Microbulbifer sp. A4B17: one gene and its partner. Each later gene encodes a partner of the first gene's protein in a complex. Links are inferred from orthologs where the notes say so. Each region holds a gene or a part of one and is shown on either strand. Other genes may lie near its edges. The genes, in order: pabB and BTJ40_RS02340.

What was found.
Region 2: the proteins of pabB (region 1) and BTJ40_RS02340 are in contact, whole or in part, in a solved structure (PDB 8RP0), measured with the Escherichia coli proteins. The link is inferred for Microbulbifer sp. A4B17 from one-to-one orthologs.

What each region holds. Positions count from the first base shown.
Region 1 is NZ_CP029064.1:2,977,460-2,980,705, forward strand. What follows is about bases 40-2,961. They hold pabB (aminodeoxychorismate synthase component I), read left to right. Parts: upstream 40-795; coding sequence 796-2,127; downstream 2,128-2,961. Other genes in these bases: BTJ40_RS13225 (pyruvate, water dikinase regulatory protein), read left to right, coding at 40-722; BTJ40_RS13235 (hypothetical protein), read left to right, coding at 2,303-2,596; cysB (HTH-type transcriptional regulator CysB), read right to left, coding at 2,628-2,961. Outside these bases: more of BTJ40_RS13225, read left to right, coding at 1-39; more of cysB, read right to left, coding at 2,962-3,246. UniProt on the Escherichia coli protein: Part of a heterodimeric complex that catalyzes the two-step biosynthesis of 4-amino-4-deoxychorismate (ADC), a precursor of p-aminobenzoate (PABA) and tetrahydrofolate.
Region 2 is NZ_CP029064.1:532,572-535,894, reverse strand. The notes cover bases 93-3,091. They hold BTJ40_RS02340 (aminodeoxychorismate/anthranilate synthase component II), read right to left. Parts: upstream 1,882-3,091; coding sequence 1,303-1,881; downstream 93-1,302. Other genes in these bases: trpE (anthranilate synthase component I), read right to left, coding at 2,728-3,091; BTJ40_RS02335 (ion transporter), read right to left, coding at 1,878-2,741; trpD (anthranilate phosphoribosyltransferase), read right to left, coding at 179-1,228; trpC (indole-3-glycerol phosphate synthase TrpC), read right to left, coding at 93-185. Outside these bases: more of trpC, read right to left, coding at 1-92; more of trpE, read right to left, coding at 3,092-3,323. UniProt on the Escherichia coli protein: Part of a heterodimeric complex that catalyzes the two-step biosynthesis of 4-amino-4-deoxychorismate (ADC), a precursor of p-aminobenzoate (PABA) and tetrahydrofolate.

The DNA of each region.
Region 1 (3,246 bases):
AGCAGGTCACGCTTCCCTATATCGACTCCACCGAAAAAGTTAAACAGGCCCTGCAACGCATAGAAAAAGCAGCCGATGAGTCCGGTTTGCAGCCGATCATTATTACCAGCATTGTTTCTGACAAGATCCGGGAACAGCTGCACCAAAGCTCTGCGCTGATGCTCGATATCTTCGAGAACTACCTCACACCACTGGCCAATCTGTTTAACCGAGATCCAGCACAGATGGTCAACGTCTCTCACGGCATTGACGACAACCGCCGCTACACCGATCGTATAGATGCAGTGCACTTCGCCATGGACAATGACGATGGCCGCAGAGTCAGCGAATTCCAGCAAGCCGATGTGATCCTGTTGGGCGTTTCCCGCTCCGGCAAAACGCCTACCTGCTTGTACCTGGCACTCCAGTTTGGCCTGCGCGCAGCGAACTACCCGATTACTGAAGAAGACATGGACTCCACTACCCTGCCCAAGATTTTGCGGCCGTTTCGGCATAAGCTGTTTGGCCTTACGATTGAGCCGGAGCGTTTGATGCAGATTAGACAGGAAAGACGCGCCAACAGCCGCTACGCTTCTAAAGATCAGTGTGAATTCGAGGTGCGCCAAGTTGAGCAAATGTTGAGGCGAGCCCAAGTGCCTTTCCTCAACGCAACCCAGCTCTCGGTGGAGGAACTCGCCACCCGCCTGATGTCTCAGGCCGGTATTGAGCGCAGGATTGACTAAAGAGCCACACACTCTTTTATTGGCGTCGCAAAGTGTGTAGTGTGCGCCGTCTTCCGGACTGCTGTAGCTTGATATGCAAATTGTCTCCCTACCTTATTCGTTGAATACGCCCGCCGCTTTTGCGGCGATAGCGGATTTACCTACCCCCGTATGGCTCGACAGCGGTCGACCTCTTGCGGAGGGTGGACGCTATGACATCATCAGCGCCGACCCGATAAATACCCTTGAACTGAGTGCCGACATCCCCGAGCCATTTGCCCGACTGGATGATCTGCTGTGCGAACTCTGCCCCCAGGACAGGGATTCACAGCTGCCTTTTTGCGGTGGAGTTATTGGTTATGCTGGATATGAACTCGGTGTAGAGGGCAATCACCTACCTGCGGATATGCGACCCACGGACTTGCCCGCTGGATTTTTCGGACTTTATACCTGGGCTTTTATTGCCGACCACCAGCTGGGAAACAGCTACCTGGTTTTCCACCCGGCCTGCCCGCAGCAGCAAACGCGCGAGTTGGTAAGGCGGTTTGAGGCTATCGACTGGGAGACAACTCCTACCCCAGGTCATTTCCGCCTTCTCACCCCGTTTGAGCACGAGCTGAGTGCAGACGATTATCGGGCTCGGATTGAGCAGATACTGGAATATATCGCCGCCGGCGATATCTACCAGGCAAACTTTACCCAGCGTTTCAGAGCTCCCTACAATGGCGATCTGCTGGCAGCTTATCTGGCTTTGCGCACTCAGGTAGCAGGCCCCTTCTCCGCCTATATGGCACTGCCCCAGGGCGCCCTGCTGAGCATGTCACCAGAGCGTTTTATTCAAGCTGATGGCGCCAGTTTGCGCACAGAACCCATCAAAGGTACAGCGGCGAGGCAGGCTGACAAGATGGCGGACCAGCGCGCTGCCTTCTCTTTACAGAGAAGCCCTAAAGACCGCGCTGAAAACCTGATGATCGTAGATTTGCTGCGCAATGATTTCAGCAAGCTGTGTCGCAGCGGCACCGTGCGCGTTCCCAACCTGTTCCAACTGGCGAGCTTCGCCAATGTCCACCACTTGGTCAGTGTGGTAACGGGGGAGCTGTCCGAGGAGTCTGTCTACAGCGAATTGCTGGAGGCCTGTTTTCCCGGCGGATCTATCACAGGAGCCCCAAAACGGCGCTCGATGGAAGTGATTCGGGAGCTGGAGTCCAGCCCCCGGGGCATTTATTGTGGCAGCATTGGCTACATTAGCAGCTGTGGCCGCGCCGACACCAATATTGCCATCCGAACTTTCAGTGCAAACAATGGGCACCTGACCTGTGCCGCAGGCGGTGGGATCGTTGCGGACTCCGACCCCGCTTCGGAACACCAGGAATGCCTGGCCAAGGTGCGCCTGCTACTGGAAACCACAGAACAATTTCTGCAGTAAATAGCAATCCACCAATAACTGCTTAAAAATCAATCAACTTTGGCGTATTTTGTAGCATCACTACAAATTTAAGTTATAAAGGTATCGGCGATTGATATTTCAAAGTTATTAGGCGTTCTGATAAATTCAGTCCATCTTGCCTTTAATGGCATTGCACTGGATCAAGGAAATTATCGTGAAAATCACACTGGTCAAGAAAATTCTCGCCGACGGCTCGCCCTGTGCCAAGTGCCGTGACGTAGAAGAAAAGCTGGAAGAAAATGGCCAAATGCAATTTATCGACCAGACACTTGTCGCCGATGTGCGTGACCCGCAAAGCCCGGGATTACAACTGGCCCAACAGCACAAAGTAGAGCGAGCCCCATTCTTTGTTGTAGAACGCGAAAACGAGGAAGCGGAAATTTATACTGTCTACTTCAAGTTCGCCAAAGAAGTTCTGCGCCCCCTGACCGAGATGGAGGCTTCATAGCCTCCATTACCCGCTCACTTTCAACACTCCTTTAGTAAACCGGCAGCTCCATATCGGCGAACAGCGCATCCACCTCGGAACGGGATGTGGCTTGTGCCGCCTGGTCAATCAGCTCACGGCTGAGATGGGGAGCAAATTGCTGGATAAACTCATACATAAAGCCGCGCAGGAAAATACCTTTACGGAAGCCAATTTTAGTGACACTCGACTCAAACAGATCACTGGCATCGAGAGCCACCAGATCTTCATCTTCGCCATCAACCGCCATATCGGCCACAATGCCAATCCCAAGCCCTAGACGCACATAGGTTTTGATCACGTCGGCATCAGCAGCGGTAAAAACCACCTTGGGTGATAAACCCTTCTCCAGGAAAGCTTCATCCAACTTGGAACGGCCGGTAAAGCCGAATACATAAGTGACAATCGGATATTTCGCCACATCTTCAAGTGACAGCTTACTCACTTGGCATAGTGGATGATCTTTCGGCACCAGAATACAGCGGTTCCAGCGATACACCGGCATCATCACCAGGTCGCTGAAAAGCTCCAGAGCTTCGGTGGCGATAGCAAAATCTGCAGTGCCATCTGCGGCCATTTCAGATATTTGCATAGGAGTTCCCTGATGCATATGCAGGGAAACTTCCGGATAT
Region 2 (3,323 bases), 2.4 Mb from region 1 along the record:
TCGGCAATAACCGCGGCCTCGCCAGTGGAAATCTTGCGATCCACTGCATCGACAAAACCTCTCGCCGGCTCCTGATCCCGAGCGCGAAGGCGAACTTCGTCGGTGGAGCACTCAGCCTTGCGCTCAGCTACCTCTTGCCATTTGCGTTCGACAATAGTTTTTAAAATGGTAGGGGTGCTCACGATTGAATTTCCTCCGGACGAAACGCACTGGTAAACGCGGCAAGATCATTGATTTTTTCTCCGGCGAGGCCGCTGTCGATAGCGTCCTGCGCCATAGCCACACCCTGCTCGGCAGAGTGCGCAACGCCGCTAATATAAATCGCCAAGCCAGCATTAAGCGCAATAATATCTGCTGCTTTTTGCCCTGCCTCAGTACTGCGTTTACCCAGTGCATCGCGAATCAAGGCCAGGGATTCCTCGGAACCGGAAACGCTGAGGCCGGAGAGATCCCGGCGCTGCAGGCCAAAGTCCTCAGGCTTGAGTGTATATTCCCGCAAGGCACCATCTTTTAATTCCACAGCAAAGGTATCCGCAGCAATACTGGCTTCATCGAGTCCATCGTCACTGTGTAAAACCAGTACGTGCTCTGAGCCAAGCTGCTGTAAAACTTCAGCCAATAGTCGGCAGTAGCGTTTTTCGTAAACGCCTATTACTTTGCGCTTTACCCCTGCCGGATTAGTCATCGGGCCTAACAGGTTAAAGATGGTGCGCAACCCCAGTGCTTTTCGCGAAGGGCCAACATGGCGCATGGCATTATGAAAGCTGGGTGCAAACATAAAGCCGATGCCGATAGTTTCCACGCAACGTGCCATCTGCGAGGGGTTTAGTTCCAGGAATACGCCGGCATGTTCAAGCAGGTCCGCAGAACCACTGCTGGATGACACCGAACGGTTGCCGTGCTTGGCAACTTTAGCCCCCGCAGCAGCGGCGACAAAACTGCTCGCACTGGACACATTAAACAGATTGGCGCCATCACCACCGGTGCCGACAATATCAACGGTATTTTCCAGGGTGAGATCAACTTTTACCGCCAGCTGACGCATAGTTTCCACTGCGCCAACAATTTCATCGACTGTCTCACCGCGAATACGTAGTGCAATAAGGAGAGCGCCTATTTGTGGTTCCAGTGCTTCACCGCGCATTATCTGGCCAACAGTTTCGCGCATTTCTTCACGAGTAAGGTGTTCGCCATCCACCAGTTTGGCAATGGCCTGTTGAATATTCATTTTTCTCCCTTTGCCCCGTTCAGGTTATTGATTCCGGCGGGGCCCAGCCCGCCACACGCTGATGCTTCCGGTTCTCAAGACTCGATAAAGTTTCTCAGCATATCGTGACCGTGCATGGTGAGAATCGACTCCGGGTGAAACTGCACACCTTCCACGGCTAACTCCCGGTGCTTCACCCCCATAATCTCATCGATTTCACCATCCTCTGTTTCAGTCCAGGCGGTAATCTCAAGGCATTCCGGCAAGCTGCTTTTTTCCACCACCAGTGAGTGATAACGGGTCGCCTCAAATGGATTAGATAAGCCGTGAAACACTCCCAAGTTGTTGTGCACTATAGGAGATGTTTTGCCGTGCATAACCTGCCGGGCACGAACCACCCTGCCACCGAAGACCTGTCCAATACTCTGGTGCCCCAGACAAATACCCAAAATAGGGATACTGCCGGCAAAACGGCGAATGGTATCGAGCGAAATACCCGCCTCATTGGGGGTACAGGGACCCGGCGAAATCACAATTTTCTCTGGCGCCATTGCCTCGATTTCATCCAGGGTAATTTCGTCGTTGCGTTTTACCATCACTTTTGCACCCAGCTCTTCCAGGTACTGCACTACATTCCAGGTAAAGGAGTCGTAGTTATCGATCATTAAAATCATTGTGCGGCCCCCTTAGCCTCTGGTTGATAAGTGGATTCTTCCATTCTTTTTTGCAGGCGTGCGAGAGAGGCCTGGGTTGCGCGGAGTTCGCGCAGGATTTCGGTCTGGCTTGGAGGCAGACACATTTCATCCATTCGTCGCAATTTGGCCTCTTCCAGGTTATTCAAGACTACACCGATAAAGAGGTTAATCATTACGAACGCCCCCATGACCACAAAGCTGACGAAGTAAAGCCAGGCCCAAGGCATCGAATCCATCGCGGTATACATAATATCCGTCCAGTCCTCAAATGTGACAATCCGGAACAAGCTTAAAAAGGCGATTGGCAGGCTGCGCCAATGAGTAGGATCGATATCGTGGAACAGGAAATAACCCGCCACCCCATAGATATAAAAGATGATGCTCATCAACAAAGCGATGTGCATCATGCTTGGCAGGCTTCGCAATAACGTATCTACCAAAGTACGAAGCTCTGGAAATGCAGATACAAGGCGCAGTACCCTCAACACTCGTACCAAACGCGCCAATGTCGCCAGGGGCCCGGTGGCGGGAATCAGGCTCAAAGCGATAATAGTAAAGTCGAAACAGTTCCAACCACTGGCAAAGTAACGCCAAGGCCGGGTTCCATGGGAAGCGATCTTAACTGCCGCTTCGATCACAAAAGAAGCGAGTATCAGCTGGTTAATAGTTCCGAGCAGCGTACCAAAACGCTCCATCACCCAGGTGGAAGTCTCCAGCCCAACAGCAACAGCGTTGAGCAAAATCATGCCAATAATGAGCTGGTTAAATAACGGCGCTGCGACAACTCGCTCGCAGCGTTCAGCCAGGGTCAACTTTTGAGAAATACTAACTTCGCTCATCTTGCTCGATCTTTAAAGGGTCACTACTCTTGGCCAGCGCCATACCGGCAGCGCGGAAAAGCGCTCGGGCCTTATTCATTGTTTCATTCCACTCTGACTGCGGATCGGAGTCGGCCACCAGGCCAGCTCCCGCCTGCACATATAGTCGGCCATCCTTGATAACTGCTGTGCGAATGGCGATAGCGGTATCCATATTGCCATTCCAAGCCAGGTAGCCGACCGCCCCACCGTAAATGCCACGCTTTTCTGGCTCCAGCTCATCGATAATTTCCATAGCGCGAATCTTGGGGGCCCCCGACAGGGTACCGGCCGGCAGTGCCGCGCGCAGAGCATCCATTGCGGTGAGGCCCGGCTTTAACCGGCCGACAACATTGGAGGTAATATGCATCACGTGGGAATAGCGCTCGACAAACATTTGGTCGGTGACTTTGACACTGCCAGTATCAGCCACTCTGCCGATATCATTGCGCCCCAGGTCAATCAGCATCAGATGTTCAGCGAGTTCTTTGGGATCTGCCAACAGCTCTTCCTCCAGGGCAAGATCCTCCTCCTCAGTGGCTCCCCGATGACGGGTTCCCGCCA